4 regions of the Xenorhabdus sp. Sc-CR9 genome follow, and region 1 is predicted to be linked to each of the others. Evidence: predicted binding sites of a transcription regulator. Region 1 holds the regulator's gene; each other region holds the start of a gene.
The links. Region 1 encodes CRP, which controls carbon source genes, mostly activating them, when cyclic AMP is high. Its sites were predicted from a motif close to ATGTGANNNNNNTCACAT; they were not measured.
Positions count from the first base shown of each region.

Region 2: a site for CRP is predicted at 1,457-1,474, ahead of focA (formate transporter FocA). Genes of this name have one in related genera too.
Region 3: a site for CRP is predicted at 1,492-1,509, ahead of AACQ81_RS08735 (CidA/LrgA family protein). Genes of this name have one in related genera too.
Region 4: a site for CRP is predicted at 1,849-1,866, ahead of AACQ81_RS11105 (NupC/NupG family nucleoside CNT transporter). Genes of this name have one in related genera too.

Region 1 covers NZ_CAWQTY010000194.1:4,678-7,896, reverse strand. The annotation lists gene AACQ81_RS14205 (phosphoribulokinase) at 1-409, shown strand, start outside; gene crp (cAMP-activated global transcriptional regulator CRP) at 923-1,555, shown strand; gene AACQ81_RS14195 (aminotransferase class III-fold pyridoxal phosphate-dependent enzyme) at 1,637-2,005, opposite strand; gene AACQ81_RS14190 (aminodeoxychorismate synthase component II) at 2,127-2,702, opposite strand; gene ppiA (peptidylprolyl isomerase A) at 3,121-3,219, opposite strand, start outside.
Region 2 covers NZ_CAWQTY010000167.1:65,693-68,911, reverse strand. The annotation lists gene pflB (formate C-acetyltransferase) at 1-477, opposite strand, end outside; gene focA (formate transporter FocA) at 532-1,389, opposite strand; gene ycaO (30S ribosomal protein S12 methylthiotransferase accessory factor YcaO) at 1,708-3,219, opposite strand, start outside.
Region 3 covers NZ_CAWQTY010000167.1:130,102-133,320, reverse strand. The annotation lists gene cdd (cytidine deaminase) at 1-106, opposite strand, end outside; gene AACQ81_RS08740 (CidB/LrgB family autolysis modulator) at 310-1,005, opposite strand; gene AACQ81_RS08735 (CidA/LrgA family protein) at 999-1,439, opposite strand; gene metG (methionine--tRNA ligase) at 1,599-3,219, opposite strand, start outside.
Region 4 covers NZ_CAWQTY010000178.1:32,281-35,499, forward strand. The annotation lists gene AACQ81_RS11105 (NupC/NupG family nucleoside CNT transporter) at 411-1,676, opposite strand; gene AACQ81_RS11110 (TatD family hydrolase) at 2,027-2,797, opposite strand; gene AACQ81_RS11115 (patatin-like phospholipase family protein) at 2,798-3,219, opposite strand, start outside.

The DNA.
Region 1 (3,219 bases):
ACCTATAGTCAATCTGGAATGGATACAAAAACTGATCCGTGATACCAGCGAGCGTGGACACTCTCAAGAAGCTGTTATGGATTCTGTTGTTCGCTCAATGGACGATTATATTCGCTATATCACTCCTCAATTTTCACGCACACACATCAACTTTCAGCGCGTTCCCACTGTTGATACCTCTAATCCTTTTTCTGCCAAGGCCATTCCTTCGTTAGACGAAAGTTTTATCGTGATTCGTTTTCGAGGTCTAAGCCAAATTGATTTTCCCTATTTACTGGCAATGCTTCAGGGTTCATTTATTTCCAGTATAAATACTATCGTCGTGCCGGGTGGAAAAATGGGATTGGCTATGGAGTTAATTATGGCACCGCTCGTCAAACAATTACTGGAAGGTAAAAAGATCTCATGATCTAGGCTTCATTTTATTTTTAATAAAACAGGTAACAAAAAATAATGCCGCCTGTTTTATTAAAATAAATAAGTGATTTATGTGGCGATAAATCAGCCTGATAAAAATCATAACCATGAAGAACTAATACATGCAAAAACAACGTGAAATACTTCACTAAAAGGACAGTATTCAGCATTATCTTTCGTTATTATAAATATAAAATCAATAAGACCACGTCTCTAGACCAATTTCTGGTAATCTGATAACCAGTTTAATATGCTGAAGCGATACAAGAGAAGACAGAAACGTTTTCCTGTGTTACAAACAAGTCTACATGCGAGACTGGCAAGGTATATGGGTTAAGATCAATACACTTGTATATTGAAATTTTTATAATCCATATAAAATTCTCGTTTGTCAGTTTTTCAGCAAGTTAATATGTTAATCTATTGACTTTATAAAACTAGCCTTAAGAGAAACGGCCTGTTTCTCACTTCATAAAGGCAGAAATAACAACAGAGGATAAAGCGAATGGTTCTCGGCAAGCCACAAACAGACCCTACTCTTGAATGGTTTTTGTCACACTGCCATATTCACAAATATCCATCCAAGAGCACGCTTATTCATCAAGGCGAGAAAGCAGAAACGCTTTACTACATTGTTAAAGGTTCAGTTGCTGTTCTAATAAAAGATGAAGAAGGTAAAGAGATGATTCTCTCTTATTTAAATCAGGGAGACTTCATTGGTGAACTTGGATTGTTTGAAGAGGGGCAAGAACGTACAGCATGGGTGCGCGCTAAAAGCGCCTGTGAAGTGGCTGAAATTTCTTACAAGAAATTCCGTCAGTTAATTCAGGTTAATCCTGACATTCTAATGCGTTTATCTGCTCAGATGGCAAGTCGCCTGCAAACAACTTCCGAAAAAGTGGGTAACTTGGCCTTTCTGGACGTTACAGGCCGTATCGCCCAAACATTACTCAATCTGGCTAAGCAGCCTGATGCGATGACTCACCCTGATGGTATGCAGATTAAAATCACACGTCAGGAGATTGGACAAATTGTAGGTTGTTCACGTGAAACAGTTGGCCGCATTCTGAAAATGCTGGAAGATCAAAACCTGATCTCTGCACATGGTAAAACTATTGTCGTTTATGGGACCCGTTAGTTCCTGAAAAACCGGGCCAGTGTAATCTACGAGATTCCCACTGGCTTCTTTGTTCTGTTATTGCTTTATCTGGCTGCCAGCTTATTTATCTAACCACCGCGTTATCGCTATATCCAGCCGTGCCATGCCTTCTGCTATATCATCCTCAGGAATCACCAATGACGGCGTAAAACGCAGAATACCGTCTCCTGCACTCAATAACATCAACCCCTGTTCAACCACTTTCTGCAATATATCTCTGGATTTACTCTGATACTCTTTTTTCAATACAGCGCCGATAAGCAGCCCTTTTCCACGAATTTCCTGAAAAATGCCATATTTTTGGTTCAGATTCTCCAATGCGCAAATGATCATATCATGACGTTCTTCCACTCCGGCCAATACTTCTGGCGTATTGATAATATCCAGAGCTGCACAACCAACAGAACAAGCCAGAGGATTTCCTACCATTTCCCTCACCTTGTTTTTATATTTACCACATCTAAGTGAAATAATAGTCATTAAATATGAATAAAAAACCACATTATAGCAAATAAAAAAACAGTAGAGTGAGGGGTTTGGTGTTACCAGATTAATATTTAAGAAAATTATTCAACAACTCATGTCCTTGCTCACTAAGAATACTTTCTGGGTGAAATTGCACCCCTTCCAGTGGCAAAGTACGGTGGCGTATCCCCATGATTTCATCCACATCACCATTGCGTTGGCTCCATGCCGTTACTTCAAATGATGCCGGAAGGGTTTCCGCAGCAATAACCAAAGAGTGATAACGAGTGACGGTCAATGGATGATCCAATCCCTTGAATACCCCCTGCTGACAATGATGGAGCAAACTGGTTTTTCCATGCATCACTTCACGGGCTTTGACTATGCTCGCACCAAAAGCTTGCCCTATCGCCTGATGCCCCAAACACACACCGAGAATAGGTAACTTTCCGGCAAAATGCGAAATCGCTTCCAGCGAGATCCCTGCTTCATTTGGCGTACAAGGCCCAGGTGAAATCACTAAATGCGTGGGTGCCAGCTTTTCGATATCTTCAAGCTGCAACTCATCATTGCGTTTAACTAAAACCTCTGTCCCTAACTCACAAAAATACTGATATAAATTGAATGTAAAAGAGTCGTAATTATCTATTATTAATAACATAGGAGTATATCCTACTGATTTTATAGTTTTATAAGTTACCCTACCCACATTAGGGTATTATGCATTATGTCTCACGGTAAAATAAAATCAGATAAACACTATTAACGGCAACGAAGTACTCATCATACCACAGAAGCACTGTTAGAATAGTAGCGACAGAGAAGGGAAACTCAGAGAAGTAAAGTGCAACCCAAACAATCAAGGGCGATTATCCGAGTATCTACTTATGGCTTATAACCAATGGATTTCAAGAGGCAGTGCGACAGTAAAGGAACCGACAAGTTCGTCGGGAACGAATTTGTCCAGCCGAAGACTGTCCCTTGGTGAGAGGCAGGAATCTCTCATTAATCCCCAGAAACATAGACGGCTATGTTTCTGGGGTGAGTGAGAACAGCCTACAAAACAGGAGATTGAAAGATTAAGGCTCGATCTTGGCTGACAAGATCACGATAGGCTTTGCTGGTACATTTTGATAAGGACCAACATTTTCTGTCTTGACCTGAGAAATTTTATCAAC
Region 2 (3,219 bases), on a different contig from region 1:
TTTCAGGATATCAGGAGTATAAACATCAAACACACCCTGATTATGGGTTTTGCGATAGTCAGTAAAAATTTGTTTCAGTTTTGGATCGAGATTGCGATTGTAGGCTTTGCAAGAACCTTCAACCATTTTAATGCCACCAAATGGAATAATGGCTCGTTTCAGAGGCGCTTCGGTTTGCAGGCCAACGATTTGTTCCAGATCTTTTTCAATATAACCAGCATCATGAGAGGTAATTGTAGATGCAACATCAGTATCAAAATCTACCGGTGCATGAGTGCGGTTTTCGATTTTGATACCTTCCATGACTTTTTCCCACAAAACATCTGTCGATTTTGTGGCGCCTGCAAGGAACGATTCGTCACCTTCATACGGGATATAATTTTTCTGGATGAAGTCACGAACGTCGACTTTATTCTGCCAGCTACCTTCGTTAAATCCTTGCCATGCAACAGAAAATTTTTCATTTAACTCGGACATGATACTTCTACCTTTTAACAGTGGAACTTTTAAGAAATCTGGCGTGGAGGCGAATTAATTCTTTTTGCCACCGCGTAAATAGATGATCCAATAAGTCAACCCAACCAATACAGCACCACCGATAATGTTACCTATCGTTACAGGGATCAGATTATCGGTAATAAAATTCGAAACGGTGAGTTGCGGAAACTGCTCGGGAGTAACTCCTACTTTCAGCCAGAATTCTTCAGGCGCGAAATTTTTGATGGTGATCCCGAACGGAATTAAAAATATGTTAGCGATACTGTGTTCAAAGCCACTGGCGACAAACATGCCAATTGGCAGTATCAGCGCGAATAGTTTATCGATCAGGCTGCGTCCGGCATAGCTCATCCAGACCGCAAGGCATACCATCAGATTAGCTAAAATGCCTAAACAAATCGCTTCAATAAAGGAATGGTGCATTTTATGATCAGCTGTTTGTAATACATTCAGCCCCCAGATACCATTGGCAACGGTATATTGTCCTGAGTACCAGATTAAGGCCACGAAAAACAGTGCGCCAATCAGATTACCAATATAAACGTTAATCCAGTTTTTTAGCATCTGTGACCAAGTAATACGCCCTGTCGCTTTTGAAATGATTGTCAGTACGGTAGAAGTGAAGAGATCGGCACCACATACAACCACCAGCATTAGGCCAAGAGAAAAGCAGAGTCCCCCCGTTAATTTTGCCAATCCATAAGGAATGGAAGAGGTTCCTGTTGTTGCCGTAATATAAAAAACAAAAGCAATGGAGATAAACACACCCGCCATGATTGCCGATAAGTAAGTCACTGCGGGGTGTTTATTGACTTTATATACACCACTATCATCAGCGATTTGTGCCATTACAGCAGGTGGAAATAAATTAAAAGGGTTGTCAGTTTTCATCCTAACACTCTCTTTATCCTTAATTAATATAGCACGCAATGATAGTAACAAACCGATACTGATCTGAATTTGATATGGATCATATTAGTCTTAAAGTCTGGTGAAATATGATGACCCGAATATGGCTTTTTGACTTTAATGTATTGATTTATATGTATAAAATATTTTTTAAAATCTATAAAAATATTTTATAGGGACAGATAGGGAGATTTCAGACATAAAAAGTAAAATAACAGGTTAAATTGTCATTTATTTGTTGTTTTAATATAAACTATATTTAACCTGAATTTTACTTTTAATAAACTTTAATCTAATCGTTTATTTATTTGCCCAAAATTTACGCTTGGCTTTTTGCAATTTTTCATAGGCATTCAATAATGCCTGATGTGCTGGTAATGATTTCAACTCTGAATCGATAGACCATAAACCGTAGAAACAGTTCTCTCCGGCAATAGCAGCGGAAGCTGCATCAACAGTATCCTGACCATACATTTTCACAAACACCTGATAATATTGTTCTGGTTTGCGATCCTCTTCTTGGGTCAATAACAATAAAGTTTGCAGGCAGCGGTAATAATTTGCTCGCTCAGCGGTGAAAATAGAAGTATTGAAATCTTGTGTCCATTCAACCCAAATCAGCGCTTGTTCCAGATCGTTACCAGCCAATGCCAGCATGGATTTCAATTCACCGATACGCAGGTTGCTCCAACCGTTATCTTTGCCCGCAGCAATTCCCAGCAATTCACGAATACGGGTGAAATCATCTAACCCCTCATCATCCAATTGTTCAAGGAAAGCGAGATATTCTTCTGGTTGCCATTGGCTTACCGGTAACGCCAGAATGGTATCACGAAGATGAGTTCCCATGGTGTTATTGGCAATATGCAGATCTTCAACTGGATAAATATCTGACATACCCGGGACCAGAATACGGCAGGCATAAACGCCAAGATGCTCATAATCAGCAATGTAGACGTCAGCATCCAGTGTATTGAAGATCCCCATCAAAGTGTCAAATTCTTCTTCTGTTGTTCCGCTGAAATTCCAGTCAGCAAACTCATAATCAGCATCTTGTTTAAATAGATCCCAACTGATCGCGCCGCTTGAATCAATAAAGTGAGTTTCCAGATTAGTATGCTCAGAAACTTCTTCATCATCGAAACTGGGTGGAGTGAAGACATCCAGATCTTTCAGGCTGCGCCCTTGCAGCAACTCTGTGACAGTACGTTCCAGTGCAACGCCAAAATCAGGATGGGCACCAAAGGATGCAAAGCAAGTTCCATTATTCGGATTGAGTAATACAACGCAAATGACCGGGAATTGGCCGCCGAGTGAAGCATCGTAGCAATAAATCGGGAAGCCTTCTTCCTGCAATTTATTGACGGACTCAACTACGCTAGGGTAGCGGTTCATAACGTCTTGTGGGATTTCAGGCAAGCTGATGAGTTCTGCAATAATGCGGTTTTTCACATAGCGTTCGAACACTTCAGATAATCCCTGAACGCGCGCTTCGTTAATGGTATTACCGGCTGACATACCATTTGAAACATACAGGTTTCCGATAATGTTCATCGGAATATAAATAGTTTGATTATCTGACTGACGAGAGAATGGCAGGGCGCAGATCCCGCGATCTTCATTGCCTGATTGAAGATCAATCAATTGGCTGGCATTGAGGGCATTGTCTGGGTTGTAAAAATGATGGAGACGTTCGTCTAAAATGCCTTCTGGCAGGGAATCATCTTCTGGTAATGGAAACCATTTTTCATTTGGATAATAAATAAATTCACCATTGGCTACCGCATCGCCAAGATAAAAATCAGCAAAGAA
Region 3 (3,219 bases), on a different contig from region 1:
CCGTTGTCAGCATGGCTGGAAAATCGTCACTTCCGATATAAGGCAACAAAGCTTGTTGCAGTTTAGGGGTGATTTCTGACCAAATAGCGTTAAAACGAGCTTGCATAGAATGATCTCCAAATTAATTGAAGGACATTCTAGGATGTCTGTTTAGGTTTGTAATGTGATAACAACCATAAAATCAATGAAATTTGTGCAATAAAGCTATTATTATAGCAATACAAATCAAATTGTTATGATTTTTATTAATTCTTTCACTTTTTTATTACGGTTTGATAACTATTTAGATGAAAATCATTTGTAGAATAATCAACTAAATAAGTGAAGCAGTATCGGGAATAAAAAAGGTGCAATCAGTGAAGTAATAATGCCGCAGGTCATCAGGGCCAGTGAACTGTATGCACCTTCAGTATGATCTACCTCAGCACAGCGGGCGGTTCCTACGGCATGAGCTGCTGTACCCATAGCCAATCCTCGGGAAACCTTCGTTTTTATTTTAAGAAGATTAAATAGGTTATGACCGAAGATAGAACCTAAAATACCCACCATGATCACACAAGCGGCGCTGATGGCAGGAATCCCACCGATGGAATTGGCTACCGCCATAGCGATAGGGGTTGTCACAGATTTAGGCAGAATTGAGGCTGCGATTTCAGGTGTTGCACCTGCCCATAATGCTATAGCTGTACCGGTTACCATTGCGACAATACAGCCGATAAAACAAATGGTAATGATTGATTTCCACTGAGTACGGATTTGGTGCAGTTGTTCATAAAGAGGAAAAGCAAGAGCGACTACGGCTGGTTGCAGCAAATCGTTTAATATCCGGCTGCCTGCAAAATAGTGCTCATATGATGTATGTGTCATCAAGAGCAAAGGAATGATAATGGTTATTGATATCAATAAGGGATTAAATATAGGAAGTTTTAATCGTATAGACAGTCTTTTGGCTAGATAAAATACAAGTAGTGTTAATGGCAGTGACCACCAGATATAGCTCAACATTTTTCTTTCTCTTCAAGTTGTTGTGATGTAGTAGTTGCTTCTTGTTTGGAACCAATAATGATGCGTTCGCGATGGATATAGTGGGAACTGTAAGCAACGGCAATCATGACAATCACTGTACTGACGACACAGGAAAGAACGATTGGGAACATTTGTTGGCTGAGTTGTGGGTAATAATTCATGATCCCCACCCCAATAGGCAAAAAGAGTAATGTCATGTTCTTCATCAACAGACTACAACTTGGCTTCACCCAATGTGGGGGAATAATTTGGAATGCCAGTAAACCGAAAAGGATAAGTAAACCAATAATACTACCGGGAAGAGAGAAAGGAAGGAATGCTGAAATGATATTCCCCGCGATCAAGCACAAATAGAGCAGTGCGAATGCGCGCAGATATTGCCAGCCTATCATCAGCATGTTTTGGAAAGACATAATCGATAATTCCTCAATATAGGGAGAGTTCATCATACGATTAACTTTCTAAATGTGCCATACATCACATAAAAAAGCGGGCTTTTTTTAGCCCGCTTTACTATCTTTACAACAATAATGTTGTCTGGTAATAATTAATATTCTGTCAGTATATAGCGATTATTTAACCTGCATGCCTGGTTGTGCGCCGCTGTCCGGGCTTAACAGGAAAATTTCTTTTCCGCCGGAGCCTGCTGCCATTACCATGCCTTCTGAAATGCCAAAGCGCATTTTGCGTGGTGCGAGGTTGGCAACCATCACGGTCAAACGATTTTCTAACATTTTCGGATCAGGATAAGCAGAACGAATCCCAGAAAAAACCTGACGAGTTTCGCCCCCGATATCAAGGGATAATTTCAGCAATTTGTCTGAACCTTCGACAAAATCTGCCTGTTTGATCAATGCGATCCGCAGGTCAATCTTGGCAAAATCATCAAATGTGATGGTGTCCTGAATCGGATCATCTGCCAGCGGGCCTGTTACCGTTTTTTTAGGCTCGATGTTCTCTTTTGAATCAGCAACCATCGCTTCAATTTTAGCCATCTCGATGCGGTTAAAAAGAGCTTTGAATGGGGAAACGTCATGGCTCAGCAGAGGTTGACGGATACCATCCCAAGTCAGTTCTGTATTCAAGAATGCTTCTGTACGTGCGGACAAGCCCGGAAGGACGGGTTTCAGGTAAGTCATCAGCACACGGAACAAGTTAATTCCCATTGAACAGATAGCCTGAAGATCGGCGTCACGGCCTTCTTGTTTCGCTACAACCCACGGTGCTTGTTCATCAACATAGCGGTTAGCGAGGTCAGCCAGTGCCATGATTTCACGGATTGCCTTACCAAATTCGCGATTAGTGAAATCTTCTGCGATAACCTGTGCGGCATCAACAAACTTCTGGTACAACTCAGGATCAGCGAGTTGATCAGCCAGCTTGCCACCAAAGCGCTTATTAATGAAACCTGCATTGCGTGAGGCAAGATTCACTACTTTGTTAACGACATCACTGTTTACACGTTGAACAAAATCTTCCAGATTCAGGTCTATATCATCAATGCGGGAAGAAAGCTTAGCAGCGTAATAGTAACGTAGGCAGTCTGCATCAAGGTGTTTTAAATAGGTTTCGGCCTTGATAAAAGTCCCACGGGATTTAGACATCTTGGTGCCGTTAACGGTGATATAACCGTGAACAAACAGATTGGTTGGTTTACGGTAGTTGCTGCCTTCCAGCATTGCAGGCCAGAACAGACTGTGGAAATAAACAATGTCTTTGCCGATGAAATGATAGAGATCAGTCTTGGAGTCTTTCTCCCAGAATTCATCGAAATTCAGGTCACTCCGCTTGTCACACAGGTTCTTGAATGAACCCATATAACCAATTGGAGCGTCCAGCCAGACATAGAAATATTTGCCTGGTTGATCAGGGATCTCAAAACCGAAATACGGCGCATCACGGGTGATATCCCATTGTTGCAGACCTGAATCGAACCATTCCTGCATTTTGTTCGCTACTTGTTCCTGCAACGTGCCGGAACGAGTCCATTTTTGCAGCATGTCGCTGAATGCAGGCAGATCGAAGAAGAAATGCTCTGTCTTACGCATTTCTGGTGTTGCCCCAGAAACAACAGAACGCGGGTTGATCAATTCGGTTGGGGAATAAGTGGTTCCACAGACTTCACAGTTATCGCCATATTGGTCTTCTGCCTTACATTTTGGACAGGAACCTTTGACGAAACGGTCTGGCAGG
Region 4 (3,219 bases), on a different contig from region 1:
ACGAACGCGGTTATCTTTAACAGTCAACGTCCTTAACAATCAACATGTTCGTTTGTTGGCGAGCGGACTTAGTTCCTTGAAGAGGCTGCTACGATAATACACGATGCAACAACTGAATTCCTTCTCTCCGCACTATTTTTGTGCAATCTTTCTGCACTATACTGGCTTTCTTCTTGCATGACCCCACAGATATCAACTTGATTCATTAAGTCTTTGCATATCATTATTTGAACATGTAAATGTTCAATAATTAGTGCTTCAAATCACACTAATAAAATATGGCTTGCAAACGAAAACATTTTAATGTGAAAAAAGTCACATTAAATAGCGTTGGGAAAAACAAATGCAGGTGAGAAATCTCACCTGCATTCAATTTGATAACGCTTCCTGAGTGCTACGCTTCCTACGTTTTACAGAGAGAGGAAGAACCCAGCAATAGTTGCACTCATCAAGTTAGAGAGTGAGCCTGCCAATACAGCTTTCAAGCCGAAACGAGCAATATCGCCGCGACGGTTTGGTGCCATACCGCCCAAGCCGCCCAGAAGAATAGCCACAGAAGACAAGTTAGCGAAGCCACACAGAGCAAAGGAGATAATGGCTTTGGTATGTTCGGAAAGTACTTGCAGGCCTGCGGCCTGAACAACATTGTCAGGTTTCAGGTATTCACCAAAGTTCATGAATGCGACGAATTCATTGACTACCAGTTTCTGGCCGATGAAAGAGCCTGCAATAGTCGCTTCATGCCACGGAACCCCGATCAGATAAGCAATTGGTGCAAAAGCCCAGCCCAGTACCAGTTCCATGGATAATTGAGGATAATCGAACCAACCGCCGATACCGCCCAGGATACCGTTTAACAAAGCGATCAATGCGGTGAATGCCAACAACATTGCACCGACGTTCAGAGCCAATTGCATACCAGATGCTGCACCTGATGCGGCTGCATCGATGATATTTGCCGGACGCTCTTCTGCTGCAATCAGTGACATCGCATCAGTAGTGTCATGTGTTTCTTCGGTTTCAGGCACCATCAGTTTCGCAAACAGCAGACCACCCGGTGCCGCCATAAATGAAGCTGCAATCAGGTATTCCAATGGAACACCCATAGAGGCATAGCCCGCCAATACTGAACCCGCTACAGAGGCCAAGCCACCGCACATAACAGCGAACAGCTCAGATTGAGTCATGGTAGAAATATAAGGACGAACAACCAGAGGGGCTTCGGTTTGACCTACGAAAATATTCGCGGTTGCAGACAAAGATTCAGTCCGGGATGTTCCCAGTATTTTCTGCAAGCCACCACCCAAGATTTTGATGATAAGCTGCATAACGCCCATATAATAAAGCACGGCAATAAGTGAGGAGAAGAAAACAATTACCGGCAGAACACGCAGGGCAAAAACAAAACCACCGCCACCAAACAGTTCAAACATTTTGTCGGAAACCAATCCGCCAAAAATAAAGTCTGTTCCTTTCTGGCCATATCCAATCACATTGGAAACGCCTTCTGACATTCCTCCCAGAATGTCTTTACCAGCGGGTACATAAAGTACAAATGCCCCAATAGCAATCTGAATCAGGAAGGCGCCCAGGACAGTACGGATTTTAATAGCTCGATAGTTACTGGAGAAGAGTACTGCGATAAAAATCAGCACTGCCATCCCGACCAGGCTCATAAGGAGTTGCATTGGAAGAATCCCTGTTCACTGAATGAATAATAAAAAATATGTCAGTTTTTTTGTAATTTCCTACTGACATTGTGTGTGTGCTGATTATACCTAGTACTAAAAAGGAACAAGCAACTAACATCACAATTTAATACAGCAAAAAGTAATATAAAAACGAAAAATGAGATGCACATCACATAAAACCGCCTGGTTTCGGTGGGATTAGATAATTTAGCGGGAAAAAAGGTAAAAAAAAGAATAAATAAGCAGAGAATATAAGTTAAACATTATTAATGTTTAATGGAAGCCGATTATATAAAGCCACAGCTAAAAAACTCAATGAGTTTTGCCTATTAAAATCAGCCCAGTAAAAATAGTACTCTACTATTATGATAAATTTGATTGGCAATCTCATCCGGTGATTCTGTACGCAATTCACACAGTACTGAAAAAACTTGTGCAACTTTTTCAGGTCGATTGGGTTGGCCTTGGGATCCTGCCAGAGGCATATCAGGCGAATCAGTTTCCAACACTAATGATGACAAGGGTAGCTGTGAAATAGTATTACGTGTCTTTTGTGCTCTGTCATAAGTAATGGTTCCTCCTACGCCAATATAAAATCCCAGGCCAATAAAAGCCTTGGCTTGTGACAAGCTTCCTGCAAAACCATGAATCACACCAGTACGTGGCAATTTATGTTTTCGTAAAATTGCGGCCAATTGGTCATGACTTTTTCTGGAATGAAGTATCGCGGGTAAATCATACTGTTTGGCCAGCTTCAGCTGTGCTTCCAATACACTTTTTTGCATCTCAAACTGCGGTTCAGGCATATAAAGGTCTAGGCCTATCTCGCCTACCGCCACACATTTGGCGCTTTTTTTCTGTAACTGTTGGTTCAACTCATCCAAATGTGCATTTTGATGTTGACGGATATAAAGCGGGTGTAAACCGAACGCAGCATAAATTGAAGGATAAGCCTCTGCCAATGCAGCAACCCGCTGGAAATTTATTTGGCTTACCGTGGGCACGATAATTTTTTCTACACCCACTTTTCTGGCTTGTTCCAGACTTTTTATTTCATCGCCAGCAAAAGGCGAAAAATCAAAGTGGCAATGTGTATCAATAAACATCTAATTATCCAAATTATCCATCATGATCTGCTCTGTTGCCTGTGTGTTGTCTATCACATCAGAGGCAGGTGTCCCCACTATCAGAGGATTGGCGTGATTCAGGAAATGGTTCCGCCGAAAGCAGCTATGATTGACACTATCTGAATTTAATCCGCTGCGACATACACCATAGCTTTTACGTTCAATATGCCCAAATTTTCCGTCCACAAACGTATGCCCAATCGTTGCCAAAAAATATCGCCCGCAGCGTCTCCCCAAATGATAATCCTGATTCAATACACTAATTCGGCTTCCCAATGCCATTGTCGCCAATGGGGCTGGTGGATAGATTTCAAAGATCTGCACATCATCCGGTGGATTTTCGATAAATTTTTGCGTCCGGCGGTAACTGTTGGCATGGAGATTAACCATCTTAACCATTT